4 regions of the Azospira sp. APE16 genome follow, and region 1 is predicted to be linked to each of the others. Evidence: riboswitches for the same ligand, from Rfam matches in the RefSeq annotation. Region 1 holds a riboswitch; each other region holds the start of a gene.
The links. Region 1 has a riboswitch for cobalamin ahead of ACLSSQ_RS12400 (TonB-dependent receptor domain-containing protein). Riboswitches for the same ligand answer to the same signal wherever they lie in the genome.
Positions count from the first base shown of each region.

Region 2: another riboswitch for cobalamin. It lies ahead of cbpA (modified peptide precursor CbpA); the one in region 1 lies ahead of ACLSSQ_RS12400 (TonB-dependent receptor domain-containing protein).
Region 3: another riboswitch for cobalamin. It lies ahead of bluB (5,6-dimethylbenzimidazole synthase); the one in region 1 lies ahead of ACLSSQ_RS12400 (TonB-dependent receptor domain-containing protein).
Region 4: another riboswitch for cobalamin. It lies ahead of ACLSSQ_RS01790 (TonB-dependent receptor domain-containing protein); the one in region 1 lies ahead of ACLSSQ_RS12400 (TonB-dependent receptor domain-containing protein).

Region 1 is NZ_CP179682.1:2,581,485-2,589,157, reverse strand. Features, by position in the region: gene ACLSSQ_RS12415 (cobaltochelatase subunit CobN) at 1-2,293, opposite strand, end outside; gene ACLSSQ_RS12410 (DUF2149 domain-containing protein) at 2,277-2,618, opposite strand; gene ACLSSQ_RS12405 (MotA/TolQ/ExbB proton channel family protein) at 2,596-3,204, opposite strand; gene ACLSSQ_RS12400 (TonB-dependent receptor domain-containing protein) at 3,219-5,498, opposite strand; cobalamin riboswitch at 5,702-5,956, opposite strand; gene ACLSSQ_RS12395 (ribonucleotide-diphosphate reductase subunit beta) at 6,108-7,292, opposite strand; gene ACLSSQ_RS12390 (ribonucleoside-diphosphate reductase subunit alpha) at 7,289-7,673, opposite strand, start outside.
Region 2 is NZ_CP179682.1:162,793-170,465, reverse strand. Features, by position in the region: gene ribBA (bifunctional 3,4-dihydroxy-2-butanone-4-phosphate synthase/GTP cyclohydrolase II) at 1-77, opposite strand, end outside; gene ACLSSQ_RS00845 (riboflavin synthase) at 83-685, opposite strand; gene ribA (GTP cyclohydrolase II) at 803-1,426, opposite strand; gene ACLSSQ_RS00835 (protein-disulfide reductase DsbD) at 1,577-3,361, opposite strand; gene cutA (divalent-cation tolerance protein CutA) at 3,366-3,707, opposite strand; gene ACLSSQ_RS00825 (ABC transporter permease) at 3,768-4,568, opposite strand; gene cbpB (peptide-modifying radical SAM enzyme CbpB) at 4,659-6,029, opposite strand; gene cbpA (modified peptide precursor CbpA) at 6,026-6,196, opposite strand; cobalamin riboswitch at 6,304-6,459, opposite strand; gene ACLSSQ_RS00810 (chemotaxis protein CheW) at 6,767-7,673, opposite strand, start outside.
Region 3 is NZ_CP179682.1:857,899-865,571, forward strand. Features, by position in the region: gene ACLSSQ_RS04300 (hypothetical protein) at 1-292, shown strand, start outside; gene pyk (pyruvate kinase) at 384-1,829, shown strand; cobalamin riboswitch at 1,904-2,100, shown strand; gene bluB (5,6-dimethylbenzimidazole synthase) at 2,145-2,915, shown strand; gene fba (class II fructose-bisphosphate aldolase) at 3,114-4,178, shown strand; gene ACLSSQ_RS04320 (DUF3422 family protein) at 4,248-5,558, shown strand; gene ACLSSQ_RS04325 (phosphoribosylaminoimidazolesuccinocarboxamide synthase) at 5,602-6,540, shown strand; gene ACLSSQ_RS04330 (DUF2189 domain-containing protein) at 6,707-7,477, shown strand; gene ACLSSQ_RS04335 (M3 family metallopeptidase) at 7,589-7,673, shown strand, end outside.
Region 4 is NZ_CP179682.1:340,878-348,550, reverse strand. Features, by position in the region: gene ACLSSQ_RS01800 (cell division protein ZapA) at 1-298, opposite strand, end outside; gene ACLSSQ_RS01795 (hypothetical protein) at 295-498, opposite strand; cobalamin riboswitch at 641-852, shown strand; gene ACLSSQ_RS01790 (TonB-dependent receptor domain-containing protein) at 945-2,780, shown strand; gene ACLSSQ_RS01785 (FecCD family ABC transporter permease) at 2,791-3,771, shown strand; gene ACLSSQ_RS01780 (ABC transporter ATP-binding protein) at 3,768-4,538, shown strand; gene cobO (cob(I)yrinic acid a,c-diamide adenosyltransferase) at 4,597-5,199, shown strand; gene ACLSSQ_RS01770 (cobyrinate a,c-diamide synthase) at 5,316-6,623, shown strand; gene ACLSSQ_RS01765 (hypothetical protein) at 6,631-6,858, shown strand; gene ACLSSQ_RS01760 (hypothetical protein) at 6,890-7,135, shown strand; gene ACLSSQ_RS01755 (ATP-binding protein) at 7,146-7,673, opposite strand, start outside.

The DNA of each region.
Region 1 (7,673 bases):
CGTCCAGCTCGGCCTTGCCGCTGGCTTCCATATTGGCCATCAGGGCTTCCAGGCGGCGCTGGTATTCGGCCGGGGCCAGCTTGCCGGCCAGGGCCAGGATGGCCTCGGCGGTGCTGCGCTGCATCTCCCTGGGCGGAGCGATGCCGAAGGTGTGCAGGCCATAGGGGGCCTGGTGTTCGCTCACTTCCTTCAGGTAGTGCTCTAGTTCCTCCACCTCCTCGCCGTTGGCTAGGGTGTCCTTGCCGATATCCTTGAGCACGCCCAGCTTGCGGGCCTGGGCGTTGATCTCGCCGAGGGCGGCCGCGGCGGCGGATTCGCTCTTCTGGGCCGCCACCACGTAGTCGTCGATGAGGCCCCGCAGCTTGACCAGCTCCAGGTTGAGGCTGGCCCTGTCGAAGGGGGGCGTCATGTGGGAGATGATGGTGGCCATGCCGCGCCGCTTGGCCTGCAGGGCCTCGCCGATGTCGTCCACGATGTAGGGGTAGAGCTGGGGCACGTCGCCCACCATGGCCTCCCCCGGATCGGCGGCGGTGAAGCCCACCTCCTTGCCGGAAAGCCATTCATGGGTGGCGTGGGTGCCCACATGCACCATGGCATGGGCCTGGTAGCCCTTCTGCAGCCACAGGTAGAAGGCCAGATACTGGTGGTGGGGCGGCAGGGCCACGTCGTGGTACATCTTCTTGATATCGCCCTCCCAGCCCCGGGAAGGCTGGGGCGCGAAGACCAGATTGCCGTAGCGCTGGGCGGGGAAGACGAAGTGGGGCTTGCCCTTGCCGTCCTTCCACAACATCACCCTGGAGTTTTCCGGCTCGCCCCAGGCCTGGACCATGGCGCGGCGCAGCTTTTCCGGCTGGCGGTCGAACCATTTGCGGTAGTCGCTCACCGGCAGCAGCATGGCGTGGCCGCTGCGCACCATTTTTTCCAGGGCGCCGGGGGCCCAGTTGCCGATATTGGTACCGTGTTCCCGCAGGGCGTCGAACAGGGCTTCTTCCGTGGCCGGGCGGCCCTGGGCGTTGTAGCCGGCCTGCTCCAGGCGGGAGAGGATCTGCCACAGGGAGCGGGGCAAAACGTTGAGATAGGAGGCGCCGATGTTCTCCTTGCCCGGCGGATAGTTGTAGTAGATCACCGCTACCCGCTTGTTGGTGTTGAGCTCGTAGCGCAGCTCCACCCATTTCTTCACCCGGTCCGCCAGGCGCTCGATGCGCTCGGGGATGGGGGCCTCCACCACGTACTCCAGGCCGGTGCGAGGATCGCTCAGCCGCTCCTTGGAGGCCACCACGGTGGGGGCCACGGCGCCGGCGAATTCGGCTCCGGCGATCTGCCAGGCCCGCTCGTTGAGGCTCAGGCCCATGGGCGAATCCTCCCATTCCTGGCGGCTCTGGTTGAAGAGGGAGAGGGCATTGACCACGGGTACGTCCAGGGCCTGCATGAGCGGGACGGTCTTCTCCGGCACGTTGCCCATCTTCAGGGCCAGGCCCACCAGGGCCGCCACCCGGGCCTTGCCCCTGGGGTCGATGAAGTACTGTTTGACGGCATTTTCGGAAGGAAAGCCGAAGGCCGGGGCGACGTTGAAGCCCCGCCGCTCCAGGCTTTCCACCATGGCTTCGAGCAGGGCCGAGCGGCCGGCCTGGGCCGTGACCCGGTTGAAGACGATGCCCACCCAGACCCGCTCGGCGGCGCCGGGGCGCTGCCGCAGGTAGTCCGCCGCGTAGTCTTCGAAGCGGCTAAAGAGCTGGCCGCTGCGGGGATTCCACAGGGCCACGGCGGGGAAGGGGCGGGGCGGCGGAGCCGCCAGGGGCAGGCCGAATTCCCGGGCCAGGGCCAGGCGCAGCATGGCGGCGTAGTTGTCCACGCCGCCGGCCTGGGCGTAGGCCCGCAGTTCCTCGTTGCGGGTCAGGCCCGCATCCCGTTCCCCTTCCTCGAAGGGCGAGCCGACGGCGTAGGCCTTGGCGCCGCGCCGGTTGATTTCGGCCACGGCGGGGGCAATTTGCTTCGCCAGGTCCCGGCCCATGTTGTAGATCAGGGCCAGGTCGGCTTTGGCCAGGGCTTCCAGGTCCGCCGGGCTGGGCTGGGAGGAGGAGGCGATGTGGAAGCGCACCTGCTTCAAGGCCGGCTCCTGCTGTAGCTGTTGCACCGCATTGACCGCCGTCAGGGTGGCCGGGTCGCCGGGGAACAGCACCAATGACAGGGGCCGGGCCTGGGCGGCCAGGCCCAGGAGCAGCAGGGCCAGGCCCAGGAAGAGGTGCCGGAGGTGGAACAGGATCGGGCGCCTTCCCTCAGTCGGCCGGTACATAGACGATCCTCCCGTCGGGCAGCTTGTAGGCGGTGCCGAGGCGCTCGCCCCGGCCCGAGAGCTTCTGGTCGGTGACCTTGGCGGCTTTGATCTCGTTGCCCTTCTTGGTGATGATCTCCATCTCGCCGTTGGCGTTTTTCTTCACCATGGTCACTTCGGAGCTGGGGTCCAGCAGGTCCATCATGTTGTAGGCCATGAACAGGGCGATCATCATGGAGACGATGAAGACGATGCTGGCGTCGAAGAGGTTGGCGACCCCGGCGATGGGGTCTTCCAGGGCCTCTCCGTCCAGGGAGAAGCGCCTACGCCGCTGCAGCAACCGCATCGTCGGCCTCCGTCTGCAGGTGGTGGGGGAGGGCCTGGCCGCTTTCCGCCAGGGTCAGTTCGGCGGCGTGGGCCATTTCCCGCACGTCGGCCCGCACCCAGCGTTCCCGGGAGAGGGCCAGCAGATAGGCGAGGACCCCGGCGCCCAGGCCGGCCACGGTGGCGGTGAAGGCGGTGACCATGCTGCCGGCCATCTTGGGGATGTTGCCTTCGGCCAGAGCGGCCAGGGAAATGCCCATGGGGATGAGGGTGCCCATGAGGCCCAGGGCCGGCCCCACCTTGATGACGAAGCGGATGCGGTCCAGGCGCCGCGACAGTTCCAGTTCCTCGGCCTGCAGTAGCCGTTCCACTTCGATCTCCAGGCGGCGCGGATAGCCCTTCAGGCGGTGCCGCAGCTGGCCCAGGCGCAGCTTGAAGCTTTCCACCTCCGGCAGATGGCCGCGGCGCCGCTGCCAGGCGTCGAACAGGGTGATGCCCAGTTGCAGGGGCACGTAGGCCACCAGCAGGGCGCAGCCGCCGATCACCGGCAGGTAGAGGGCGGTGGAGACTTGGTAGAGCAGTTGCTCGATGAGGGTGACGATTTCCATGATGGCTCCCAGGGTCAGAACGAGGCGCTCAGCTCGATGAAGGCATTGCGGCCGGGCATCTGGTAGTACTCGTAGTAGGTCTTGTCGAAGAGGTTGTTGATGCCGGCGCTGACCTTGAAATTCCTGTCGAACTGGTAGCTCAGCTTGAGGTTGGCCAGCCAGTACTTGCTGACGCCGCCGTAGACGTTCTTGATGACGTCGCTGTTGTCTTCCTTGCTGAACTGCTCGCCGGTGTAGGCGGCGGAGAGGTAGGCGCGCCACTGTTGCCACTGGGCGTCCAGGGCGAAGTAGGCGGTGTTCTTCGGCACGTAGCGCAGGCGCTTGCCCTGCAGGCCGGTGCCGCTTTCGTCCCGGGTGATCTGGCTGTCGGTCCAGGTGTAGCTGGCGGAGGCCCGCAGCCAGGAGGCGAGGGGCATTTCCGCCGCCAGTTCTATCCCTTCTACCTTGGCTTCGCCGGCATTTGTGGCCACGGCGAAGAAGTCCACGTCGGCCAGGCTGCCGCTGTAAGGGCTGAGTTTGCGGTAGATCATGTCCTGCAGCCGGGTGCGGTAATAGGTGGCTTTGGCCGAGCCCTGGCCGGCCAGGGCTGTCTCGACGCCCAGGTCCCAGGAGGTGGAGGTTTCCGGCTTTAGATCGGGATCGGCCACCAGCAGGCGGCGGCTGCTGATGCTGGGCGTGGCATACATCTCATAGTTGGAGGGGGCGCGGAAAGCCTTGCCCAAGGAACTGCGCAGGCTGGTGCCCGGGGTTAATCGATAGACTGCCGCCATTTTGGGAGAGAAGGCGGATTTGGTACGTTCCTGCATGTCCAAGCTGCCTGTCAGTGTTCCAACATATCGCTGCATCTCCCCTTGGGTGCTCCAGCGGTCATGGCGTCCGCCCAGATAAAGTGTGAGGTCGTCACCAAGGAAAATCTGATCTTGCAGGAACAGTGAGTTGGTACTGCTACTCCCATCGGATTGCTCATTGATGGCGCCGGTGGTGCTGTCCGGGGTGCGCCAGTTCGATAGTTGGTATACCTTGCGGTGCAGCTTGGCCCGGTTGGAGGCGATACCGATGATCAAGTATTGGTTGCTACCCACGGCAAAACCCAGTTGGGCCGATGCATCCAGGGTGGTGTTGGGAGTGCTGGTACGGGTGCCCGGGCCGCCATCGAAGGTGGCACCGCCACCGGAACCGACATAGAAAGCCTCCCGGTCGAAGTAGCCCACATTGGCCTTGAGGTCGTAGCCGTTGCCCAGCTTGCCGTCGAAACCGGCGAAATAGCGGGTCTCCTGGCGGTAGTTGGGATTGCTGGAATTCCAGAAGCTCGATTCCTTGATGCTGCCCAGCTTGTCGCCGTTGATGGAGACGTTGCTGGCGGGCAGGGCGAGGGGAGCGCCGTTCTTGCTCAGGTAGTTGTTGAAGCGCTCGAAGCCGATGCTGCTTTCGCTGCGGTTGAAGCCGGCGAAAAAGCGGGACTGGGCATCCAGGCTGTAATAGACCTTGGCATGCAGGTTGTTGGCGTGGGAGGAAATGGCGCCCTGGTCCCCCACCACATAGGCCTTCTTGCCATCCACCGTGGTGGTGGCCCGGCCGCCCTGGACCGCGTTGGCGCCGCTGCCGGTGGTGCCCACCGGCAGCACCACCAGGTCGCTGCCGGCGAAACCGGCCATGTCCTCGTAGCCGAAGCCCAGGGTGGCGGCCACGCCGTTGTCCCACTTGTTGCGGTAGCTGGCTTCCACCGCATTGCGCTCGCCGTCGCCGAAGCCCCGGCTGACCTTGACCCGGGTTTCCTGCTTGGTGGGCACCTTGGTGATGACATTGACCACGCCGCCCATGGCGTCGCTGCCGTAGAGAGCCGAGGCGGAGCCGGGCACCACCTCGATCTGTTCCACCTCTCCCATGGGAATGCCCATCAGGCTGGCCAGGCCGCCGGCGTTGCCGTCGGAGAGACTCATGCCGTCCACCATCATCTTCACCCGGCCGTCGGAGAGGCCGCGGAAGGAGACGATGGGGGCGGTGTTGATGCGGGTGCTGGTGCCCAGGCCGTTACGCATGTAGAAGCTGGGCACCTTGGCGGTAAGGGCGTCGCCGATGCGCATGGCGCCCGAGGCGTCCAGCTTGTCGGTCGTCACCACGGTGACGGCGGCCGGGGCCTCCAGGGTGGTCTGCTCGATGCGCGAGGCGGTCACCACCACGCTGCCCAGTTCCGTCTCGCCCTGCTCTCCGGCGGCCAGGGCGGCCTGGGAAAAGAGGGCGGCGATGGCGGCGGCCAGGAGGCGCCGCGGTTGTTGGTTGTTGATGCTCCCCATGTTGCTGTCTGACTCCAGTCGATGGCTACCAACCGGGCTTCGGGAAACGGGGGCACAAAGGATGAGGCGCGACCGCCGGCCCGAGGGCAGGCGGCAGAAACTCGGCTCAGAGGGAAAGGCCGGCGCTTCGATTCATGCTCCGCTCCGTCCGCAACCCCGCGGTCGGTGGCAGGTTCGTGCCGGCACCGTCCTCCATGGACGGCGGGCACGCAAAAATCAAAGGCCGGTCTCCGGGCTCGCCAGTCTTGATGTTCCGCCTTCCCAAGCCAGTCGCCGGCCCCGGTGAGGGGGCGACGGGCTGGCTCAGTGGCTGGCGCTCCGGGGAGGAGGGCCGTGGAACATCCGCACTGGCTTACCGTTGCGGGGGCAGCCGAAGCTTGGGGCCGTGATGGCCGTTACTTCGTTCCCGTTTCACCCGGCGGCTGCTGCCGCCGGACACCTTTGACTGCTAATGGCTCCCTGGGGAGCCGGGATCGCAACTGCAGGCGATCAGGAGCGCGATCATACCCCCAATCCCCTCTATGACAAAAGTCTGCGTCCTGGGCTGCCCCATCCCCGCCAGAGGCCGGGGCAGCGTCCAGGGCACGACGCCGCTGGTTGCCGCCCGGCTCAGTCCCAGGCCAGGGCGCCGCCGGTCTGGTACTCGGTGACGCGGGTTTCGAAGAAGTTCTTTTCCTTGCGCATATTGGCCTGTTCGTCGAGCCAGGGCAGCACGTTCTCGGCGCCGGGGAAGGGCTCGGCCAGGCCCAGCTGGCGGGCGCGGCGGTTGGCGATGAAGCGGAACTGGTCCCGGTGCAGGTCGGCGTTGTAGCCCAGGATGGGCTCCCGCAGGATGTAACCGGCGTAGGCCGACTCGGCGGCTTCCGCCTCTTCCCACAGGGCCTTGACCTGGACCGGGTCCAGGGTCAGGTTTTCTTCCTGCAGGAGCTGGCGCACCACCCGGATGCCGAAGGCGCAGTGCAGCACCTCGTCGCGCATGATGTACTGCAGCTGCTCGGCGGTGCCCTTCATCAGGCCCCGGCGCTGCAGGGCGAAGATGGGGGTGAAGCCGTTGTAGAACCAGCAGCCTTCGAAAATGCCGGCGAAGAAGAGGTAGGAGAGGGCGAATTCGTGCAGGTTGTCCCGGTCCGTCAGGTCGAAGTCGGAACGCATCACCCGCTCCAGGCGGCGGTTGGCCAGGGCGATCTTGCCGTGGATTTCCGGCACCACCCGGTAGCGGTTGTAGATTTCCTTCTGGTCCAGGCCCAGGCTTTCGATGCAGTGCTGGTAGGTCCAGGTGTGCAGGGCCTCTTCATAGACCTGGCGGGCCTGGTAGATCTGCAGCTCCGGCGCGCTCATCTTCTCCATCACCGCCAGGCCGATGTTGCGCATGGCCAGGATGTCGGAGGTGGTGAGGTAGGACAGCACGTTCTCGAAGACGTGGCGCTCGGCCGGCGTCAGCTTGTGGTTGTAGTCGTGCACGTCCTGGGCCATGGAGATTTCCAGGGGCGTCCAGTGGTTGCGGTTGGCGTTGAGGAAGAACTCCCAGGCCCAGGGGTACTTGAAGGGCGCCAGCTGGTTGATGTCGGCCTTGCCGTTCACCACCCGCTTGTCTTCCGGGTTGATGGGGGCCAGGGAGATGCCGCCGGCAGGCAGGCGGGGCGCCGCTGCCGGGGTGGTGCCGGCCAGGGGCGACGCCGTTCCTGCCTGGGCGGGCAGGGGGGCTGGGGATGCTTGCCGGGCGGGCGTTGCAGCCGGGGTAGGCTGGGCGGCGGTGGGTGCGTCGTCCCAGTCGTCGAAACGCAGTTGGCTCATTGGCAGGCCTCGCAATCCGGGTTGTCGATGGAGCAGAACTTGGGCTCGGGCGCGGCGGGGGCGGCGGCCCGGTCCACCGGGGAACTGGTCTTTTCCATGGCGGTGGCGCCCAGGGTGCGCAGGTAGTAGGTGGTCTTCAGGCCCTGGGTCCAGGCCAGCTTGTAGATCTCGTCCAGCTTCTTGCCGGAGGGGGCAGCCACGTAGAGGTTGAGGGACTGGGCCTGGTCGATCCACTTCTGACGGCGGGCGGCGGCCCGGATCAGCCAGGTGGGGTCGATCTCGAAGGCGGTGGCGTAGCGGGCCTTCAGCTCGTCCGGGATGCGGTCGATGGGGCCGAGGGAGCCGTCGAAATACTTGAGGTCGGAGATCATCACCTCGTCC
Region 2 (7,673 bases), 1.4 Mb from region 1:
ATGACCATCTTGCCGGCGCGGATGTCGGCGATGATGTCCTGGATCGGGGAGATGGCACTGGCAGTAGCGGCATTCATGGCGTTCAGGCTTCCGGATTGAGCATGCGCTCGACGTAGCGGGCGATGAGGTCCACTTCCAGGTTCACCTTGGCGCCCACGTGCAGGCGGTTCAGGGTGGTGACTTCCAGGGTGTGGGCGATGAGGTTGATGCTGAAGGTGCTGCCGCTGACCGTGTTGGTGGTGAGGCTGACGCCGTCCACGGTCATGGAGCCCTTGCGCGCGATGTACTTGGCCAGCTCGGCCGGCGCCTCGATCTGCAGCAGGCGGTTGGCTTCCTTGCCTTCGCCGATGAGGTCGAAGCGGGTCACGGTGCCGACCCCGTCCACATGGCCGGAGACCAGGTGGCCGCCGAGGCGGTCCGCCAGGCAGAGGGCCTTCTCCAGGTTCACCGGGCCGGGCTCGGCCAGGCCCACGGTGCAGGAGAGGGTCTCGGGGGAAACGTCCACGCAGTAGTGGCTGGGGGTCTTTTCCACCACGGTGAGGCAGACGCCGTTGTGGGCGATGGAATCGCCCAGGGCCACGTCCGTCATGTCCAGGCCGCCGGGCTCCACGGTCAGCCGGAAGCCGGCCTCACGGGCGGTCAGATGGGTGATGCGACCGACGGCCGCGACGATACCGGAAAACATGGATTTATCTCGGAATTTTGGGGTTGGGGAAGGGGATTTTATCACGCCGCACCGGGGGGCTCCGGATGGGGACCGCCCCTGGGGGGGACGGCGGCCACGGCCGCCGGCAAGTGGAACCTAGTCCTGTTCCAGCCAGGGCAGCAGGTGGCCCATGCGGGCCGCCTTCGTTTCCAGGTAGTCCTGGTTGCGCGGGCCGCGGCCGGCCACATGGGGCACCCGCTCGGTCACATTGACGCCCCGGGCGGTGAGGGCCGATACCTTGGCCGGATTGTTGGTCATCAGGCGCACCGCCGGCACCCCCAGGGTGTTGAGCATGGCGGCGGCGACGCCGTAGTCCCGGGCGTCGTCGGGCAGGCCCAGGGCCCGGTTGGCGTCCACCGTGTCCAGGCCCTGGTCCTGCAGGGCGTAGGCCCGCAGCTTGTCCAGCAGGCCGATGCCCCGGCCTTCCTGGCGCAGGTACAGCAGCACGCCCCGGCCTTCCTTGGCGATGGCCGCCAGGGCCGCCTCCAGTTGGGGGCCGCAGTCGCAGCGCAGGGAAAAGAGGCCGTCGCCGGTGAGGCATTCGGAATGGAGCCGGGTCAGGGCCGGCACGCCGTCGCCCACCTGGCCCAGGGTCAGGGCCAGATGTTCCTTGCTGGAAGCGGTTTCCTGGAAGCCGTGCAGGCGGAAGACGGCCCAGGGCGTGGGCAGTTCGCAGCTGGCCACCAGGGCCACGGCCGGCAGGGAAGGGGTGGAAGTCATGTTGTTATAAGTTGAATTTTATTGAGCTGTTCTCTGGGCAGGCCCACCGCGGCGGTAGGCAACTCCCCATGGGGTCATGCCATATTAGGCCAGACGGGGCCGGGCCAAAAGCGAAAAATATCGGGCGAAAAGATCAACCCGGTTCACCAATCAGGCGCCCGGGGCCACCCGCTGCAGGACCTGGAGGAACGGGGTGGCCTCCTGGAAGCCCACCACCCGCAGGCCGGCGATTTCCTGGCCGGCGGCATCGAAGAAGATGATGCCGGGCGGGCCGAACAGCTTGAAGCGCTGCAGCAGGGCCTTGTCGTCCTCGCTGTTGGCGGTGACGTCGGCCTGCAGCAGGGTGAAGCCGGCCAGCTTGGCCCGGACCTTGGGGTCGGCGAAGGTGAAGCGCTCCATTTCCTTGCAGGAGACGCACCAGTCCGCATAGAAATCCAGCATCACCGGCTTGCCCGCCGCCTTGACCCGGGCTTCCAGGTCGGCCACGGATTTTACCCGGACGAAGGGCAGGGCGGGAGCCTCGGCCCCGCCGCCCGCCGCCGCATTGGCCGCCACCACGCCCTTGAGGGGCTGCAGGGGGTCCCGGGAGCCGGCCGCCAGGCCCACCACCAGGGCGGCGCCGGCCAGCAGCATGACGATGCCGATGCCCTTCCAGAAGCGCTGCCAGCCCTTGGCCGTGGCCGGCAGGGGGTCCAGGGCGTGCATGAAGACGGCCGGCACGATCAGCAGCAGGGCCCAGCCGGCCATCACCAGGGCCGCCGGCAGCACCGGCGACACCAGCCACAGGGCGGTGCCGAGGAGGATGACGCCGAAGGCCTTCTTCACCGCTTCCATCCAGGGGCCGGACCGGGGCAGCAGGGTGGTGGCGGAGAGGCCCACCAGCAGCAGGGGCACGCCCATGCCCAGGGCCATGGCGAAAAGGGCGGCGCCGCCCAGCACCGCATCGCCGCTCTGGCCGATGTAAAGCAGGGCTCCGGCCAGGGGGGCGGCGACGCAGGGGCCGACGATCACCGCCGACAGGGCCCCCATGGCGAACACCGCCGCCAGGTGGCCGCCGTGCAGGTGGCTGGCCTCTTCCGACAGCTTGCTCTGCAGGAAGCTGGGCAACTGCAGCTCGTAGAAGCCGAACATGGAGAAGGACAGCACCACGAAGACGGCGGCGAAGGCGCCCAGCACCCAGGGATTCTGCAGGGCGGCGGAGAGCAGGGTGCCGGTGAGGCCGGCGGCCACCCCCAGGGCGGCATAGGTCACCGCCATGCCCAGCACGTAGGCCAGGGAGAGAAGGAAACTCTTGCTGCGGGAAACGTGATGCCCCTGGCCGACGATGATGCCGGAGAGGATGGGGATCATGGGGAAGACGCAGGGCGTCAGGGCCAGCAGCAGGCCGAAGCCGAAGAAGGTGGAGACGGCCAGCCAGAAGCCGGCGTTCTGCAGCAGGCCGGCGATATGGCCGCTCTCGTCGCCGGCGGCGTCGGGCACTGCGGCCGGGGCGCTGCCCGGGGCCGGCAGGGTGACGCTGAGCTTTTGTTCCTGGGGCGGGTAGCAGACCCCGGCATCGGCGCAGCCCTGGGCCGTCACCTTGAGGGTGATGGGGCCGGACTGGTTGGCGCTCAGCGGCAGGCGGATGGCCACGCTCTTGTAATAGACCTCCACGTCGCCGAAGTTGTCATCGTGCTTCTGCTTGCCGGCGGGGAACACGGGGGTGCCCAGGGTGGCGCCCTCGGCGGCGAACCTGAACTTGTCCCGGTACAGGTAATAGCCCTTGGCGATGCTGTAGCGCACCTCCACGGTCTTGTCGTCCAGGGCCCGGGCTTCGGGCTTGAAGGCCACCAGGGGATCGAGGAATTCCTGGGCGGCCACGGGCAGGGCCAGGCCCAGCAGGATCAGGCACGGCAGCAGCCGGCGCCACAACGGGGAAATCAGGGAAGCAATCACGGCGTCACTCGGGGCGGGTCTCGGTCACGACCCAGTTGAGGTAATCGGGCAGCCCTTCGGCCACGGGCCAGGCAACGATCTCCGGCACGTCGTAGGGATGCAGTTCCAGCAGGCGGGCCCGCAGTTCGGGGAAGCGGTCGGCGGCGGTCTTCAGCTGCAGGGGCGTCTCGGTGGCCATCTCCACCTTGCCCTGCCAGTGGTAGATGGAGGCGCAGGGCGCCAGCACGTTGGCGCAGGCCGCCAGACGGGCATCCACCAGGGCGGCGGCGAGGCGGGCGGCGGTTTCGCCGTCCGGGCAATTGGTCTGCACCAGCAGTACCGGGTTGGCTTTTTTGGAGGTGGTCATGGGGCCATCTTAGCCGAGAGCGGCGTTTCGCGTTTTGATCTGCCTGCGCCTGCCGCCATCTCAGCGCAGCAGGCGGCGCCGGGTCAGCACCAGGGCGACGAGGAAGGCGACGGCGGTGATGGCCAGCAGCACCGCCACGTGCAGCAGGGCATTGGCCGGCACCTGGCCCTGCAGCAGGGGCCGCACCAGTTGCACGGCGTGGGTCAGGGGCAGTGCCTCGGTCAGCCCCTGGACCAGGACCGGCAGCTGTTCCCGGGGGAAGAAGACGCCGGAAAGCAGCATGGTGGGGGTGATGAAGAGGGTGAAGTAGTACATGAAGAAATCGTAGGAGGGTGCCAGGGCATTGACGATCAGGCCCAGGGCGGCAAAGGCCAGGCCGGTGAGCAGGATCACCGGCAGCACTCCCAGGGCCAGGGGCGAATGGGAGAGACCGAGGACGAAGATCACCGTGAGGATGGCGCAGCCGGAAAGGAGGCTCTTGGTGGCGGCCCAGATCAGCTCGCCCAGCATCACGTCCTCCAGCTCCAGGGGGGCGTTGAGCATGGCCTCCCAGGTCTTCTGCACGTGCATGCGGGAGAAGGCCGAATAGAGGGCTTCGAAGGTGGCGGCGTTCATGGTGCTGGCGCACACCGTGCCGGCGGCCAGGAAGGCCACGTAGGAGGTGCCGGCCACCTCCGGCAGCATGCTGCCCAGGCCGTAGCCCAGGCCCAGCATGTAGATCAGGGGGTCGGCCAGGTTGCCCAGGATGGAAGGCAGGGCCAGCTTGCGCCAGACCAGGAAATTGCGTTGCCACACGGGGAACCAGCGGGCGGAAAGGCGGGGCGGCGCGTAGAGGGAAGCGGAGGAAGTGGCGGCATTCATGGCGCCATTATCCGGCCTTGGCGCCCGGAAGGTAAGCACCCCGGTCGGGGCGGGGCCGCCGACCGGGGGCAAACGGGCCTCGAACGGGCCTCAGCAGGCGCTGAAAACCGTCTCCGTACCTTGGTCCCAGCCATCCCAGAGGAAGTTGTCGGACTTGCCGTCGGCGATCAGGCGCAGGGCGTAGCGCACCTGCTCCTCGTAGAACTGACAGAAGGCGCCGGTCTTCTCCATGCCGCCGTTCATCTCGTTGGCCTCCGCCGGGCAGGGACTGCCGCAAAAGTGGCGGATGGGGCAGGAAGCGCAGGGCTCGAACTTATCCACGTCCCGTCCGGTGACTTCCTTGAAGGCTGGCGACTCCAGGGCTGCCGCCACGCCGTCGGTAAACAGGTTGCCGCCCTCGAAGGCCGGCAGGCCGATGAACTCGCTGCAGGGAAAGAGGCCGCCGTCCGCCGCCAGGGCGAAGAAAGCCCGGCCGCCGCCGCAGGGGGAGATGTCGCACATCAGGCGCCGCGCCGTGGGCGCCAGGATGGCCAGCAGGATGTTGGCGAAATTGGCCACCACCAGCTTGCGCCCGGTCTCCCGGTACAGCTCGTGGGTCCGCTCCAGGGCGGCAATGAAGGCCCGGGCGAAATCCCCGTCCACCGGCTTGACCCCCCGGGCGCCGGAAAGGGTGCAGCGCACCGCGTTGAGCATGCAGGTGGGCACCTGGTGGCGATGGAACAGCTCCACCATGTCCGTCAGGTGGGCCAGGTTCTCCGTGGTGCAGGTGGTGATGACGCTCCAGGAGCCGTAGCCCTGGAGCCGCTCCATGGCCCGCAGCACGTGCTGGTGCACCCCCTGGCCGGCCCAGGTGTGGCGGGTGGCGTTGGTGATGGGGGCGGTGGGACCGTCCAGGGAAAGGCCGATGCTGACGTTGCGCTGCATGAGGAAGTCGGCGGCGGCATCGGTGAGCAGGGTGCCGTTGGTCTGCACACCGAAGGCGAAATCGTCCTGGAACAGGTCGATGGCGGCGAACAGGGCCTCCCGGTTCATCAGGGGTTCGGCGCCGTGGAAGATGAGGCGGGGCTTGCGCGCCCCCTCGCCGCCGTCCATCACCGTGGCGAAGTATTCCTTCAGCCGCTGCAGGGCCCCCAGCAGCCGTTCCGCCGGCATGTCGCTGCCGTGGCGGCGCAGGGTGTCGGGGATGTAGCAGTAGGTGCAGTCCAGGTTGCAGCGTTCCGTCGGGTTCACATAGACGCCGGAGGGCTTCAGCTCGAAGCGCAGGGCGTGGATTTCCTGGGCGAACCTTGCCGCCTGGGCCTGGAAGCGCTCGGCCAGCTCGCTGCCGCACAATTCCGCCTCCACCCGGTCCTTGTCCACCAGGGACCAGAAGGCGGTTTCCGGGTGCAGCAGGGCCACGTAGCGCTCATGGCCGATGTCGTAGGGCTGCAGCCGGGGCAGATGGGGAGCCGGACCGTTCACTTGGCCGCCTTCCGATCCATCAGGACGTAGTGGGAGAGGCCGATGCCGTCCGGGTTGCAGGACTTGCGGCTGGCGATGACCGGGGCCGGGGCGGCGGCCTGGGTGGGCTGGACAGCGGCCTGCTGGGCAGTAGTGGCTTGGCTGGTAACTTGAGTGGTGGCTTTCATGGGGTCCTCCCGCGAAGGTATGAAAAAAAGCAAAAGGGCTCCGGCGGCCTGTCTCGAAAGAAACATGCCGCCGGAGCCCTTTGCCTGGAACTCCACGACTTCCGCCCGTCTTCTGGCTTACGGATCGACCGGTCCTGCTACTGGGTTCCCCCTTCCCGCCGCATTTGCTGCGGCAGTGGGTGGCGTGGAGAAACTGCACCACGCCGTGGAACGACCGTCCCCGATTACAGCGGCGGGCCCGCCACGGAGTTGCACCGTGTTCCGAAAGCGGAAGCCGAATGGGGGCGGATTCTGGCCGCCGGCCCGGGGAGGGTCAAGGCCGACGGCAGCTGGATTTGATCCAGGTAAAGCGCCTCTGTCCGGGGTCGGATTTTTGCCCGGCAGCCCTGCGCCTGCCTCCTTGCCCTGCCTCCTTGCCCTGCCTCCTTGCCCTGCCTCCTTGCCCTGCCTCCTTGCCCTGCCTCCTTGCCCTGCCCCCTTGCCCTTCCCCCTTGCCCTTCCCCCTTGCCCTTCCCCCTTGCCCTTCCCCCTTGCCCTTCCCCCTTGCCCTTCCCCCTTGCCCTTCCCCCTTCAGCGCCCGCCTCCGGGCCCGCCGATGGCCCGCAGGGGCGCCGCCGGGCGCGGTGCCTCGACGCCTGCGGCGGACTCCGGCTTTCTCTGGGCTGCGCCGCAGATGCGCTCCGGGTCCAGCACCTGGAGGATTTTTTCCCTGTCCGGCTGGCGCGGCTTGATGATGGCCTGCACGTAGCCGGCGTCCTGGCGGATCATCTCCGGGATCGGCTCCAGGCGCTCGGCGTCGAATTCGGGCACGGCATAGAGATCGTCCACCAGCAGCCCCATGAGGCCGTCCCGCACCCGCACCACGACGATCTGGCTGTGGTTGTCCACCTCCTTGGCCGGGTAGTTGAGAAGGAAGCGCATATCCACCACCGGTACCAGGGTGCCGCTGTCGCCGCCACCGCTCTGGAAGCTGATGACGCCGCAAAGATAGCGGCGGGAGCCGCTCATGGGGGAAAGCCGGGCCGGGTCCACCGCCTCCAGCACTTCGGCCGCCGGCAGGCCATACACCTTGTCGCCGACGACGAAGGTGGCCAGCTCCACGCTCTGCCCGCCCCGGGCGTGCAGGTCGCCGTAGCTGCCTTCCAGCACCGCCGGGCGCCGTTCCCGGGGGGCCGCGGCGGCACTGCCGTCGCCGACGGGGACGAACACCAGGGCCACCACGTCGTTGCTGTAGTCGCCGCTATTCTTGAATTCCCGGTAGCCGAAGGAGGCGGTGCTGCCGACGATCCAGGTGCGCCCGGCCAGCTGCACCACCCGGGAGCGGCCCTCGCCGTTGGCGGCGGCGAAGAGGCTCTTGTCCACCTCCAGCAGGCTTTCCGCCGGGAAGCGTTCGTCGGAGGAAGCGATGATGCGGCCGCTGCGCTCGGCGAAGACGGCGAAGGCCCCTGCCTGGGGCGGCAGGGAATCGGCCAGCATG
Region 3 (7,673 bases), 1.7 Mb from region 1:
GGCCCTGCTGGCGGACAGCGACTTCCCGCCGACGCCGCCCCTGCAGGAAACCTCGCCCTGTGCCAGCTGCGCGCCCCGGGTCTGCATTGAGGCCTGCCCGGCCGGCGCCCTGGCCGGCGGCCGTTTCGACCTGGCTGCCTGCGTCGCCTGGCGCCGGCAGCCCGCCTCGCCCTGCCGCCATACCTGCCTGGCCCGGCTGGCCTGCCCGGTGGGCCGGGAGCACCGCTACGAGCCGGCCCAGATCCGCCACACCTATGCCAAATCGCTGGCGGCCATCGAGGCCTACTACTGAAGCGCCCCGCCGCCGGGAAATGGCCTGGGGGCCAGCAACGGCGGGGAGGCTGCGCTAGAATGGCCGGATAGACCAACAACAGGAACCCGCCATGGCCCGCCATACCAAGATCGTCGCCACTCTCGGCCCCGCTTCCACCGATCCCGTCACCCTGGAACGCCTGATCCGCGCCGGCGTGGACGTGGTGCGCATGAACTTCTCCCACGGCACCGCCGAGGACCACATGGCCCGGGCCCGCACCGTGCGCGAGATTTCCGCCAAGGTGGGGCGGCCGGTGGGCATCCTGGGGGACCTGCAGGGACCGAAGATCCGCGTCGGCAAATTCGAGAACGGCAAGATCCAGCTGGAGAGGGGCGACAAGTTCATCCTCGACGCCAACTGTGCCCTGGGAAACCAGGAGCGGGTCGGCCTGGACTACAAGGACCTGCCCCGGGACGTGGAGCCCGGCGCCGTGCTGCTGCTGGACGATGGCCGCATCGTGCTCGACGTGGAGCGGGTGATCGGTGCCGAAATCCACACCGTGGTGCGCCACGCCGGCGAGCTGTCCAACAACAAGGGCATCAACCGCCAGGGCGGCGGCCTTTCCGCCCCGGCCCTGACCGCCAAGGACATGGACGACATCAAGACGGCGGCCCAGATCGGCGTCGATTACATCGCCGTCTCCTTCCCCAAGAGCGCCGCCGACATGTACATGGCGCGCCAGCTGATGCGGGCCGCCGGCAGCCGCGCCCTGACCATCGCCAAGATCGAGCGCACCGAGGCCGTGGCGGCCCTGGATGAAATCCTTGACGCCTCCGACGGCGTCATGGTGGCCCGGGGCGACCTGGCCGTGGAAGTGGGCGATGCCGCCGTGCCGGCCCTGCAGAAGAAGATGATTCGCCACGCCCGGGAGAAGAACAAGCTGGCCATCACCGCCACCCAGATGATGGAATCCATGATCCAGTCGCCGGTGCCGACCCGGGCCGAAGTGTCCGACGTGGCCAATGCGGTGCTGGACGGCACCGACGCGGTGATGCTTTCCGCCGAGACCGCCAGCGGCCGCTATCCGGTGGAAACCGTGGAATCCATGGCCCGGGTCTGCATCGAGGCCGAGCGTTCCGCCGAGGTGACCCTGGACCGGGAATTCCTCGACCGGGTGTTCACCCGCATCGACCAGTCCGTGGCCATGGCCGCCATCTGGACCGCCCACCACCTCAAGGTGAAGGCCATCGCCGCCCTGTCGCAATCCGGTTCCACCGCCCTGTGGATGAGCCGCCTCAACTGCGGCGTGCCGGTCTATGCCCTGACGCCGGATGCGGAGGCCCAGACCAAGATGTCCCTCTACCGGGAAGTGACGCCCCTGCTCATGAGCCAGCAGCATTCGGACCGGGACGTGCTGCTCTACGAAGCCGAGCAGCTGCTGATGCAGAACGGCGCCGTGGCCAAGGGCGACCTTATCGTGCTGACCATCGGCGAGCCCATCGGCACCCCGGGGGGCACCAACACCCTGAAGATCGTCCGCGTCGGCGAGCACCAGATGCCGCCCCTGCGGGCCTGATAGCGCCCTCGCGGGCCTCGGGCCTCGGGCCTGATTCCGCCGCCTCTGTTAAAATTCCCGTCGCCCCGGTCCGCCGGGGCGAATCGTCTCCGGGTGCCCGCAAGGGAGAATCGGGAACGCGGTGCGGCAGGCCTTGGGGCCGCCCATTCCGCGACGTGCCCAACGCTGTGAGGGGGACTGGGCCGGCAGATGCCACTGATCCGCGGATCGGGAAGGCGCCGGCGCAGAGTGATCCCGAGTCAGAAGACCGGCCAGGAGACCCTTTTCGGCACGCACGGCCAGGCGCGCCGCCACCGATCTTCAGAAGGGGACTCCATGAAGACCGACCCCACCGTCAACAAAGTCATCTCCCTCGCCGGCTACCAGAACGAACACGAGTTCTCCGACGCCGCCCGGGACGCCATCTACCACGCCATCTTCTCCCGCCGCGACGTGCGCGGCCAGTTCCTGCCCGACCCGGTGCCCCAGGAGGTGCTGGCCCGGGTCCTCACCGCCGCCCACTTCGCCCCTTCCGTCGGCTACATGCAGCCCTGGAGTTTCCTCCTGGTGCGTGAGGCGGAGACCAAGGCCCGCATCCACGCCGCCTTCCAGCAGGCCAACCAGGAGGCGGCGGAGAAATTCGAGGGCGAGCGCCAGGCCATCTACAAGGAACTGAAGCTGGAGGGCATCCGGGAAGCGCCCATCAACCTGCTCATCACCTGCGACCGGGACCGGGCCGGCCCGGTGGTCATCGGCCGTACCCACATCAAGGCCATGGACCTCTATTCCAGCGTCTGCGCCGTGCAGAACCTGTGGCTGGCGGCCCGCAGCGAAGGCCTGGGGGTGGGCTGGGTCTCCATCTTCCACCAGCAGGCCCTGCGCGACATCCTGGGCCTGCCGCCGCGCATCATCCCGGTGGCCTACCTGTGTCTGGGCTACGTCAGCCACTTCAAGGAAAAGCCGGAGCTGGAAAGCGCCGGCTGGCGCCAGCGCCTGCCCCTGGCCGACCTGGTGTACGACGGCCAGTGGGAAAAGCCGGTGGAGGAGGAACTGCGCCAGGTTCTCAGCGAGCACCAGGCCAGGGCCCAGGAAAAACGCCGCTTCTAGGCATGCCTGCCCGAAGAGGGCCGTGGTTGGGGCGTCTCCGGCGCCCTGGTTGCGGCCTTTGTCTTTCTTTTGCTGCCCGGCGGTCGCAGTACTCGCCCGGGGGGCAAAGCCACGATAAAATCACGGTCTTTCCCGAGCGCCACGACAGCGGGCGCCGATCACGCCAGAACAAACCGCATTGCCCATTGGAGGAACACCATGCCCATCGTATCCATGCGCCAGCTCCTGGACCACGCCGCCGAGAACGGCTACGGTCTGCCCGCCTTCAACGTGAACAACATGGAACAGGTCTGGGCCATCATGGAGGCCGCCAATGAGCTGAACGCCCCGGTGATCATGCAGGCCTCCGCCGGTGCCCGCAAATACGCCGGCGAAGCCTTCCTGCGCCACCAGATCCTTGCCGCCCTGGAAGCCTATCCCCACATTCCCGTGGTGATGCACCAGGACCACGGCCAGTCCCCCGCCGTCTGTATGGCGGCCATCAAGTCCGGCTTCTCCTCCGTGATGATGGACGGCTCCCTGCAGGAAGACGGCAAGAGCGTCGCCTCCTACGACTACAACGTGGCCGTGACCCAGGAAGTGGTGAAGTTCTCCCACGCCATCGGCGTCTCCGTTGAGGCCGAACTGGGCGTGCTCGGTTCCCTGGAAACCATGAAGGCCGACAAGGAAGACGGCCACGGCGCCGAAGGCCACATGACCCGGGAAGACCTGCTCACCGATCCGGACCAGGCCGCCGACTTCGTCGCCCGCACCAACTGCGACGCCCTGGCCATCGCCATCGGCACCAGTCACGGCGCCTACAAGTTCACCAAGAAGCCCACCGGCGACATCCTGGCCATCGACCGCATCAAGGAAATCCACGCCCGCATCCCCAACACCCACCTGGTGATGCACGGCTCCTCCTCCGTGCCCCAGGAACTGCTGGCCGAGATCCGGGAATTCGGCGGCGACATGAAGGAAACCTACGGCGTGCCCGTGGAAGAGATCGTGAACGGCATCAAGCACGGCGTGCGCAAGGTGAACATCGACACCGACATCCGCCTGGCCATGACCGGCGCCGTGCGTCGCTACCTGTTCGAGAACCCCTCCAAGTTCGATCCCCGCGACTTCCTCAAGCCCGCCCGGGAAGCCGCCAAGAAAATCTGCGTCGCCCGCTACCAGGCCTTCGGCTGCGAAGGCCGGGCCGGCCAGATCAAGCCCATCTCCCTGGAGAAGATGGCCGAGCGCTACAAGAAGGGCGAGCTGAACCAGATCGTCAAGTAAGGCGGTCCGCCTTCCCAACCGCTGCCAGGCGCCGGATACTTCTCCGGCGCCCTTTTCTTTTTATCCGCCATGACCCTGCCCCTCGCCGAACACCCGCTGCGCCAGCGCCTCAATGACGAGGTCCACGCCCGCCCGCCCATGGCCCTGGAAGGGCCGGAGTGGATCAGCTACCTGGCGGTGCTGCACGAAGGTACCGAGGCGGCGGCCGAAGAAGCCCATCTGCAGCGCCTCTGCGCCGCCCTGGGGGCCAATCTCTGCCCGGTGATCCAGGGCGACCACTGGGTCATGGACGCGGGCCGCCTGCGCCTCAAGTGGGAGCGGCACAACGAATTTTCCGGCTACACCTTCTTCCTCGCCCGGGAACCCGGCGACGCCCCCGACACCACCGCCATTTCCGCCCTGCCGGCGGACTGGCTGGCGGGCCTGCCCGGCTCGGTGATGGTGGCCACCCATGTGGAATTCCGCTCCGCCGCCGACCTGGACCCGGAAGAACTGCTGGCCGACCTGCACCGCTCCGGCGACTCCTGGGTCGCCACCACGGTGGCCGACGGTGCCGCCTGGGTCGCCTCCGATTTCCAGCTGCACGACGGCTGGAGCCGTTTCCTGGTGCTGGACGAGCGCCTGCGCCACCGCCAGGCCGGGCGCACGGTGCAGCGCCTGCTGGAGATCGAGACCTACCGCATGATGGCCCTGCTGGCCTTCCCCGTGGCCAAGGAGGTGAGCCGCCTGCTGGCCAGGGCCGAGGGCGAGGTGGCCGACCTCATGGACCGCATGGGCGAAGCCCGCGGCCCCGAGGACGAGCGCCTGCTGCTGGCCCGCCTGACCCGGCTGGCGGCGGAGATCGAACGCTCGGTGACCCGCACCGCCTTCCGCTTCGGCGCCGCCGAGGCCTACTACGCCCTGGTGCAGCAGCGGGTGCGGGAACTGCGGGAACACCGCCTCAACGGCTTTCCCCCCATTTCCGAATTCATGGACCGGCGCCTGGCCCCGGCCATCAACACCTGTCTTTCCGTGGCCCGGCGCCAGACCGACCTGTCCACCCGCATCGCGCGCAAGAGCGCCCTGCTGCGCACCCGGGTCGATATCGAACTGGAGCGCCAGAACCAGCAGCTGCTGGGGCAGATGAACCGCCGCGCCAAGCTGCAGCTGCGCCTGCAGGAAACGGTGGAAGGCCTGTCCGTGGTGGCCATCACCTACTACGCCTCCCAGCTGGTCAGCTACCTGGCCAAGGGCCTGTCCAAGACCGTGCTGCCCCACCTGTCGCCGGAAATCGCCTCCGCCGTTTCCATCCCCCTCATCGCCGCCGTCGTGGCCGTCAGCATCCGCCGCATGCGCCGCGCCCTGGCCGCCGAGGAGCTGGAGCAGGGCGAAGGCCACTGATCCTTTATAATCCGTTTTTTCCCCTCTTTTTCGGGACCCTGCCGTGACCGCTCCCCTTTTTGAATCCACCATCACCAGCCTGCCCCTCGTCGCCCGGGGCAAGGTGCGCGACATCTATTCCGTCGATGCCGACCACCTGCTGATCGTTACCACCGACCGGCTCTCCGCCTTCGACGTGATCCTGCCGGACCCCATCCCCGACAAGGGCAAGGTGCTGACCCAGGTGGCCAATTTCTGGTTCGAGAAGCTGGGCCACATCCTGCCCAGCCAGCTCTCCGGCATCGCCCCCGAATCCGTGGTCAAGCCCGAAGAGCGGTCCCAGGTGGAAGGCCGCGCCCTGGTGGTGAAGCGCTTGAAGCCCCTGCCCATCGAGGCCGTGGTGCGCGGTTACCTGATCGGTTCCGGCTGGAAGGACTACCAGGCCACCGGCGCCGTCTGCGGCATCCAGCTGCCCGCCGGCCTGCAGATGGCGGCCAAGCTGCCCGAGCCCATCTTCACCCCGGCCACCAAGGCCGACGTGGGCGACCACGACATCAACATCTCCTACGAGGAATCCAAGGTGCGCTGCGCCGAGCACCTGGCCGCCGACCTGGCGGGCACCGGCAAGACCGGCGCCCAGCTGGCCGAGGAAGCTAAGAACGCCGCCATCGCCCTGTACACCGAGGCTTCCGCCTATGCCCGCACCCGGGGCATCATCATCGCCGACACCAAGTTCGAGTTCGGCATCGACAAGGCCGGTACCCTGCACCTCATCGACGAGGCCCTGACCCCCGATTCCTCCCGCTTCTGGCCCGCCGACGGCTACGCCGAAGGCATCAGCCCCCCCAGCTTCGACAAGCAGTTCGTCCGCGACCACCTGGAAACCCTGACCTGGTGGGACAAGAAGGCTCCCGGTCCGCAGCTGCCGGCCGAGGTGATCGAAAAGACCGCCGCCAAGTATCGCGAAGCCTACGAGCGCCTCACCGGCCAGACCATGGCCTGATCGGGCCGGACTGCCGCGGGCCGCACCGCTTGTGCCGGTCGGCCTGGGCTTCCCCCAAAAGGGGCGGGAGATTCTCCCGCCCCTTTTGTTTTTGCCGGCCGGAAACCCGGACGGGCAGTTGCGGTCCAACCCATGTCCCCGCTCCAACCCTGAGAAGGAGATCATCATGGACATCCTGCACTCCCCCGTTCATCACGACCTGCCCCGGGTGCGCCACGTGGCCTGGTTCCGTCCCTTCCACTGGCTGGCCGGCGGCCTGCGGGACCTCTCCCGGCGGCCCGCCCTGAGCCTCTCCCTGGGCGCCCTGTTCGCCATCGGCGGCCTGTGCATCTTCGCCCTGGCCCAGGGCCGGCCCGAACTGCTGCTGGCGGCCGTCTCCGGCTTCCTCCTGGTAGGGCCTCTGCTGGCCGTGGGCTTCTACGAGATCAGCCGCCGCATCGCCGGCGGCGACCGGCTCGATGCCGCCGCCGTGGCCCATTCCCTGGCCGCCCGCTGGCGCCCCCTGGCCCTCTACGGCCTCTTTCTGGCCGCCATCTACTTCATCTGGGCCCAGCTGACCACGGCCCTGGTGGCCTATCTGCTGGGCAGCGAGTGGATCTGGGGCTTCGAGGAACTGGCCCGGGAAATCTTCCTCTCCGGCCGCCACCCCAACCTGGCCGCCATCTGGACCCTCAGCGGCGCCACCCTGGCCGCGGTGACCTTCCTGCTCTCGGTGGTGACGGCGCCCCTGCTGCTGGACCGGGAGGTGGAGGTGCACCACGCCATGGCCACCAGCATCAACGTGGTAGCGACCAATCTGCCGGCCATGCTGCTGTGGTCCTTCCTTATCGTCAGCCTGACCCTGTTCGGCTTCGTCACCCTGATGGCCGGTCTGGTGCTGATCATGCCACTGCTGGGCCACGCCACCTGGCATGCCTACGCGGACCTTGTAGAATAGGCGCCAGACCCCATCTGCAAGAACAGACGTCCAGTTTCAGCGCCAGCCCACGGGCGGCCCAGGCCGCCCGTTTTTGTTGCCCCTACCGATAACATCTCCAGAGAACAGCCCATGAGCGCCAATCCCCTTCTTGCCACCGTCGGCCAGCCCCGTGCCGTGCTGCCGCCCTTCGACCGCATCGAGCCGGCCCACGTGC
Region 4 (7,673 bases), 1.6 Mb from region 1:
CGTCCAACTGTGTTTCCATGGCTCCGATTCTACGCTGAAAGTCAGAGCCGTCAACGGGGGTTTCAGGATTTTCTGCGGGGCTCTCCGCCTTCCCGGCGGAAAGCAGTTCGTGGGCGATATTCAGGGCCGCCATGACCGCCACGCGCTCGGCGGCAGCAGTCTTACTTTTGGCTGCGATGTCCTGCATCTTGCGGTCCACATAGGCGACGGCAGCCAGCAGCGCTTCCTGTTCGCCGGGCGGACAGGCCACCCGGTATTCGCGGCCGAGGATGGCCACGTCGATGAAATTGCCGCTCATGCCTTGCCCTCCTCCGGCAACTGCTCGGCCAGCGCCTCGAGGCGGGCACGGGCCGCCTCCATGCGCTCGACCAGACGCAGGCGCTCGTCTTCCGCGCTGGCCAGTCGGGCGCGCAGTTCCTGGTTCTCGGCCCGCAGGCTGTGGCAGAGGTTGACCACCTGCGCCACCTTGCCCTCGAGGGCATCCAATTGCTTAGTCATAGGCGCGAACTATAGAGGCCAAAAACACGCAAGGTCAAGGACTAAGACCATATTTTGAATGTGTTTTATGCCAAAGCGCCCAGGCGCCGGCCTCGCCATACAGGCAGGTATGGAGTACCATCCGCCCCCGTTGTTCCACCAGGGACAACGCTCCGCGTCAGGTGCCGCGGGAGGAGTCCTCCTCCGCGGTTAAACGGGAAACAGGTGCGCGCCGCCAGCAGCGGCGCAATGCCTGTGCTGCCCCCGCAACGGTAAGGAAGTGCGGGTCCATCACGATGCCACTGGGTCACCCCCGGGAAGGCGATGGATCAAGACTTCCGAGCCCGGATACCGGCCTTGCGCATCGCTGGAAAGCAGCGGGTCGTCTCACTCGCTTGTCACTCCCCTGCTTTCCTCATTGCAACCTGCCCAGCGGGGACGCTCGGGCATGGCAGAAGGAATCCATCATGCAAGCCACATCCCGTTACCAGGCGCTGACCGCGGCGCTGACTCTGGCCCTACTTCCGACGGCCCACGCCGAATCCCAGACCCTGGACCCCGTGCTGGTCACCGCCACCCGGACACCGATGCGAGCCAATGAACTGCTGGCCGACACCACCGTCATCACCCGGGAGGAAATCCAGCAAAAGGGGCAGGTGACCCTCGCCGAAGTCCTGTCGAGCGTGCCTGGCATTTTCATCACCGAAGGCCAGCTGCCGGGAAAGCAGAGTTCTTTCTTCATCCGCGGCACCAATTCCGGTCATGCCCTGCTCCTGGTGGACGGTATTCCCCTGACTTCGGCCACCCTGGGAGAGGCCCCCTTCGACATGATTCCGGCCCAGGAGATCGAGCGTGTCGAGGTCCTGCGCGGCCCGGCCTCGGCCCTCTACGGTTCGGAGGCCATCGGCGGCGTCATCCAGGTATTCACCACCCGCGGCCAAGGGCCATTGACGCCACGTTTCAGCGCCAAGGTTGGCTCCCACAACACGCGGGAAACCAGCGGCGGAATTTCCGGTGGCAATCAGCTGATTTCCTATGCCCTCTCCGCCAGCACCTTCGACAGCGATGGCATCAGCGCCACCCGGGGACCGCTCTCCAATCCGGACAAGGACGGTTATTCCAGCCGCGCTGCCTCGGCCTCCCTGCAGGTCCGCCCTGCCGTCGGCCACGAAGTCGGCATGAGCTACCTGCAGACGGACAATACCAATCACATGGACGGCAACGTCAATTTCGACGACCGGACCAAGACCTCCCTGTCGTCCTGGAACATCTACAGCCGCAACCGCATCCTCAAGGACTGGACTTCCACCCTGCGCATGGGGGAATCCCGGAATGCCGCCGTCACCTATGAGCCAGCCACCCTGCGCCGCTACGAGACGACCCAGACCACCCTCTCCTGGCAGAACGAAATCACTACCCGGCTGGGGGGCTGGCTGGTGGCCGTGGAAGAACAGAAGCAGTCCATCGACTCCAACCAGACCTACACCCTGAAATCCCGGGATACCCACTCCTACCTGCTGGGCTGGAACCAGCTCTTCGGCAACCACCGGCTCCAGGCCAACACCCGGCGCGACCACATTTCCGGCATCGGGGCCAAGGACACCTGGTCCGCCGCCTACGGCTACCAGTTCACCGAACAGCTGCGGGCCTTCATTTCCCAGGGCACTGCGTTCAAAGCACCCAGTTTCAACGACCTTTACTTCCCCTCCACCTGCTACCCCATCTGGGGCTGCTTCGGCGGCAATCCCAACCTGAAACCGGAAAGCTCCAAGAACACCGAGATCGGCATGGCCTGGGAAAATACCGGCCACGAAGCGCGGGTGGTCTACTACGACAACCGGGTCACGGATCTGATCGACTGGGGCAACACGCCGGACAACATCGGCAAGGCCAAGATCACCGGCAGCACCTGGTCCTATCGTGGCACCTGGCACGATCTTTCGGTCAGCACCGCGCTGGACCTGACGCGCCCCACCGACGAAATCACCGGTAAAGTGCTGCGACGCCGGGCTGAAGAACAATTCACCCTGGCCCTTTCCTACAAACTGGGCAACCTGACCTTCGGTGGCGATATGAAGAGCGTCGGCTCACGTTACGAAGACAAGGAAAACCAGAGCCGCATGGGCGGATTCAGCCTGTTCAACGCCTTTGTCCGCCACCCCCTCGACAAGGACTGGTCCATCGAAGGACAGATCAAGAATATCGGCGACCGACAGTACGAGCTCTACCGCGGCAGCGGCGACACCCAGTTCATGACCGCCGGCCGCACCCTGTTCGTCGGCCTGCGCTACACGCCGAAATAACTCACCAACCATGCCCTCCAGCCGTCGCGCCCTGATCGTCATTGCCCTGCTGGTGCTGCTGGCCGGGGTGAGCCTGGTCGTGGCCCTGGCGGTGGGCAGCATCAGCATTCCCCCCGGCGCCGTTCTGCAGGGGCTGCTCGGCGATGCCGAGGCGCCGGGCTACGCGGTGGTGCATAACCTGCGCCTGCCCCGGGCCCTGGCCGCCTTTGCCTGCGGCGGGCTGCTGGCGGTGGCCGGCTGCCTGATGCAGGTGCTGCTGCGCAATCCCCTGGCCGATCCCTATGTGCTGGGCATCTCTGGCGGCGCCGGGGTCGGCGCCCTGGTGGCCATCCTGCTCGGGCTGTCCGCCTTCGGCATCAACGGCCTCGCCTTCAGCGGCGCCCTGGCCGCCACTTTCCTGGTCTTCGGCCTGGCCCACGGCGACGGCTCGTGGACCCAGACCCGCCTGCTGCTCACCGGGGTCATCGTCGCCGCCGGCTGCGGCGCCCTGGTGGCCCTGATGCTGTCCCTGGCGCCGGAGCACAAGCTGCACGGCATGCTCTACTGGCTGATGGGCGACCTCTCCCAGGCCACCGACGCCCGGCCGCCCCTGCTGGCCCTGGCGGCGGCCCTGCTGCTGGCCCTGCCCTTCGCCCGGGAACTCAACCTGCTGGCCCGGGGCCTGGCCACGGCCCAGGCCCTCGGCGTGGCCGTGGTGCGCCTGCGTCGGCTGGTCTATGTGGTGGCTTCCCTGGCCACCGCCACCGCCGTCACCACTGCCGGCTCCATCGGCTTCGTCGGCCTGGTGGTGCCCCATCTGGTGCGCCTGGCGGTGGGCAACGACCAGCGCCTGCTGCTGCCCGCCTCGGCCCTGGCCGGCGGCGCCCTGCTGGCCCTGGCCGACACCCTGGCCCGCACCGTGGCGGCGCCCCAGCAGCTGCCGGTGGGGGTGCTGACCGCCCTCATCGGTGTGCCCGTGTTCCTCTTCCTCCTCACCCGGGCGCCGCGATGACTGCCTTGCTGCAAGCCAGCCGACTCACCGTGCGCATCGGCGAACGGGAGGTCTGCCGCGACCTGGAGTTGCAACTGCAGCCGGGGGAACGGCTGGCCATCCTGGGACGCAACGGGGCCGGCAAGTCCACCCTGCTATCCACCCTGGCCGGCCTGCGTCCGGCCCAGGGCGGCGAGGTGCGCCTGCAGGGGCGCAGCTATGGCGAACTGGGGCCCCGGGCGGCGGCCCGGCAACGGGGCTGGATGGCCCAGACCCAGGCCGACGCCTTCGCTTCCAGCGTGCTGGAGACGGCCCTGGCCGGGCGCCATCCCCACCTGGGCCGCTGGGACTGGGAATCGGGCGCCGATGCGGAACTGGCCCGGGCCGCCCTGGCCCGGGTGGGGCTGGCCGGCATGGAACAGCGGGAGACGCCTTCCCTCTCCGGCGGCGAGCGCCAGCGCCTGGCCATCGCCACCCTGCTGACCCAGGCGCCGGACCTCTACCTGCTGGACGAGCCCCTGGCCCACCTGGACCTTTCCCACCAGATCACCGCCCTGGAACTGTTCGCCGGCCTGGCCCGGGAGCGGGGCGCCGGCGTGGTGATGGTGCTGCACGACCCGGGCCTGGCCGCCCGCTACTGCGACCGGGCCCTGCTGCTGCAGGGCGACGGCACCTGGGAGAATGGCCCGGTGGCCGAGATCCTCACCGCCGCCCACCTCAGCCGCCTCTACGGCCATCCCCTGCGGGAGGTGGAGGACGGGGGCAGCCGCTGGTTCATCCCCTGCTAACGCCAGCCTTTTCCTCCAGCCGCCCCTTTTCCCTTTTCCCCGATTCCCGGAGTTCCCCATGAGCGACGAGCGCAACCAACGCCACAACAGCCGCATGGCCCGCAAGAAGGAAGTGGTCGACGCCAAGATCGCCCAGGCCAGCCAGGAGCGCGGCGTCCTGCTGGTGCATACCGGCAACGGCAAGGGCAAGAGTTCCGCCGCCTTCGGCGTCCTCGCCCGGGCCCTGGGCCACGGCCACAGCGCCGCCGTCATCCAGCTGGTGAAGAGCCGCTCCGACACCGGCGAGGAAGGCTTTTTCCGGCAGCAGCCCCGGGTGCACTGGCACGTCATGGGCGAAGGCTTCACCTGGGAAACCCAGGACCAGGAGAAGGACCTGCGCGCCGCCCGGGCCGCCTGGGAGCAGGCCTGTATCTACCTCGCCGACCCGGCCATCGACCTGGTGATCCTGGACGAGCTGACCTACGCCTTCAAGTACGGCTGGCTGGAGCTGGATGCGGTGCTGGCCGCCTTCGCCGCCCGCCCGCCGCACCAGCACGTCATCGTCACCGGCCGCGCCGCGCCGGAGGCCCTGGTGGCCGCCGCCGACACGGTCAGCGAAATGGGCATGGTCAAGCACGCCTTCCAGGCCGGCGTCGCCGCCATGCCCGGGATCGAGTTCTGAAGGGCCGCCGGCCTGACCGGCAATAGACACGGGCCTCCTGGCGACGGCATGCCGCCGATGCCCGTCCCGCCTACCTCCCAGGCCATCCCCCAAAAATCTCCATCAAGCCGCCGCCCATGAGTTCCCTCGCCTGCCCCGCCCTCCTCGTCGCCGCCCCCGCCTCCGGCCAGGGCAAGACCACCGTGGTCGCCGCCCTGGCCCGGCTCCACGCGCGCCAGGGGCGCCGGGTCAAGGTCTTCAAGTGCGGCCCGGACTTCCTCGATCCCCAGATCCACCAGGTGGCCAGCGGCCAGCCCTGCGACAACATCGACTTCCGCATGGGCGGCGAGGCCGACGCCCGCTGGCGCCTGGCCCGGGCCGCGGCGGAGAACGACCTGATCCTGGTGGAAGGGGTGATGGGCCTCAACGACGGCGAACCCTCCGCCGCCGCCCTGGCCCGCCTGCTGGGCCTGCCCATCCTGCTGGTGCTGGACGCCTCCGCCATGGCCGGCAGCTTCGGCGCCGTCGCCTTCGGCCTCAAGCACTACCGGGAGGAACAGGGCCGGGGCGCCCCCATCGGCGCGGTGCTGGCCAACCGGGTCGGCAGCGCCTACCACGCCCAACTGTGCCGCGACACCCTGGATGAAGCCGACATCGCCTGGTACGGCCACCTGCCCCGGGACAACGACGCCGCCATGCCGGAGCGCCACCTGGGCCTGCTCCCCGCCGCCGAGATCGAGGACCTGAAGCAGCGCCTGGACGCCATGGCCGACGCCCTCGCCGCCACTGCCGCCGCCCAGTTGCCGCCGCCGGTACACTTCGCCCCGGCCCCGCCGCCGGCCCTGCCCCGCCTGCTGGCAGGCAAGACCGTGGCAGTGGCTCGGGACGCGGCCTTCTGCTTCGCCTATCCGGCCAACCTGGAATGCCTGGAAAATCTGGGGGCCCGCCTCGTCCATTTCTCGCCCCTGGCCGACGCCGCCCTGCCCCCCTGCGACGCCGTGTGGCTGCCCGGCGGCTATCCGGAACTGCACGGCGCCGCCATCGCCGCCAACCGCTCCATGGCCGCCGCCCTGCAGGCCCACACGGCCGCCGGCAAGCCCCTGCTGGCCGAATGCGGCGGCATGATGAGCCTGTTCGAAACCCTGGTCTCGGTGACGGGGGAAAGCACGGCCGGCTTCGGTCTGCTGCCCGGCGAAAGCCGCATGCAGAAGAAGCTGGCCGCCCTGGGCCTGATGGCCGCCGAACTGCCGGAAGGCCGCCTGCCCGGCCACAGCTTCCACTACTCCACCAGCAGCACGCCCCTGGAACCCCTGGTACGGGCGCTCAAGCTCACCGGCAACACGCCGGGGGAGCCCATCTACCGGGTCGGCCGCCTCACCGCCTCCTACGTGCATTTCTACTTCCCCGCCAACCCGGAGGCGGTGGCCCGCCTGCTGGGGGCCTGAGAGCCCCATGCTGGTCCGTCTGCTGCGACACCTCCTAGGCCGACAGCGGCCAACCCTGCCGGCCAGCCCAGAGGAACGGGCCCGGCGACTGATCGCCGCCATCGACTCCGGCGGCATTCCCCTCAACCCCATCGCCCTCAACCGGCTGGCCCGGGAACTGGGTCTGGAAGTCTCCCGCCAGGCCCGACCGGAAGATACGGTGGCCCGCATCCGCGCCCTGGTGGCCCGGCTTTAGCCCGGCGCCCGAGTCTGGCATCATTGCCCCCATGAAAAATCTGCCCTTCAGCTTCATCGTCATGGAGTTTCTCGGCCTGCTCTGCCTGGTGCCCGCCGTGGCCAGCCTGGCCGGATTCGGCGCCCTCCTGCATCCCATCCTGGCCGACAGCGGCGCCGGCATCGCCGCCCTGGTGACGGCCGTCTCTCTCATCATTTCGGGCTTCTTTCCCTTCGTCCTGCGTCGCCTCATGGTTCAGGAAGAGGAGCAGGACGCCGCCAACCACCGCGGCGGCTGAACCCTGAGGCCTAGGCGGCCCCTGCGGCGGCCGCCTCCAGGGGCAGGCTGACGCGGAAGGTGGAACCCTGGCCCGGGGCGCTGCGCACTTCAATGCGGCCGCCGTGCTTCTTGACCACGATGTCGTAGGAGAGGGAAAGGCCCAGGCCCGTGCCCTTGCCCACCGGCTTGGTGGTGAAGAAGGGCTCGAAAATGCGCTTCTGCACTTCCGGCGTCATGCCCTTGCCGGTGTCCTGCACCTCCATCCACACCCCGTTTTCTTCCCGGCCCGAGCGCACGGTGATGGTGCCGTGCTCAGGAATGGCGTGGGCCGCGTTCACCAGCAGGTTCATGAACACCTGGTTGATCTGGGCCGGCATGCACTGCACCAGGGGAATGTCGCCGTACTCCCGCACCACCTCGGCCTTGTACTTGAGCTCGTTCCACACCACGTTGAGGGTGCTTTCCATGCCCTTGTTGAGGTCCGCCGTCTGCAGCTCGGCCTCGTCCACGTGGGAGAAATCCTTGAGGTCCTTGACGATCTTGGTGACCCGGGCCAG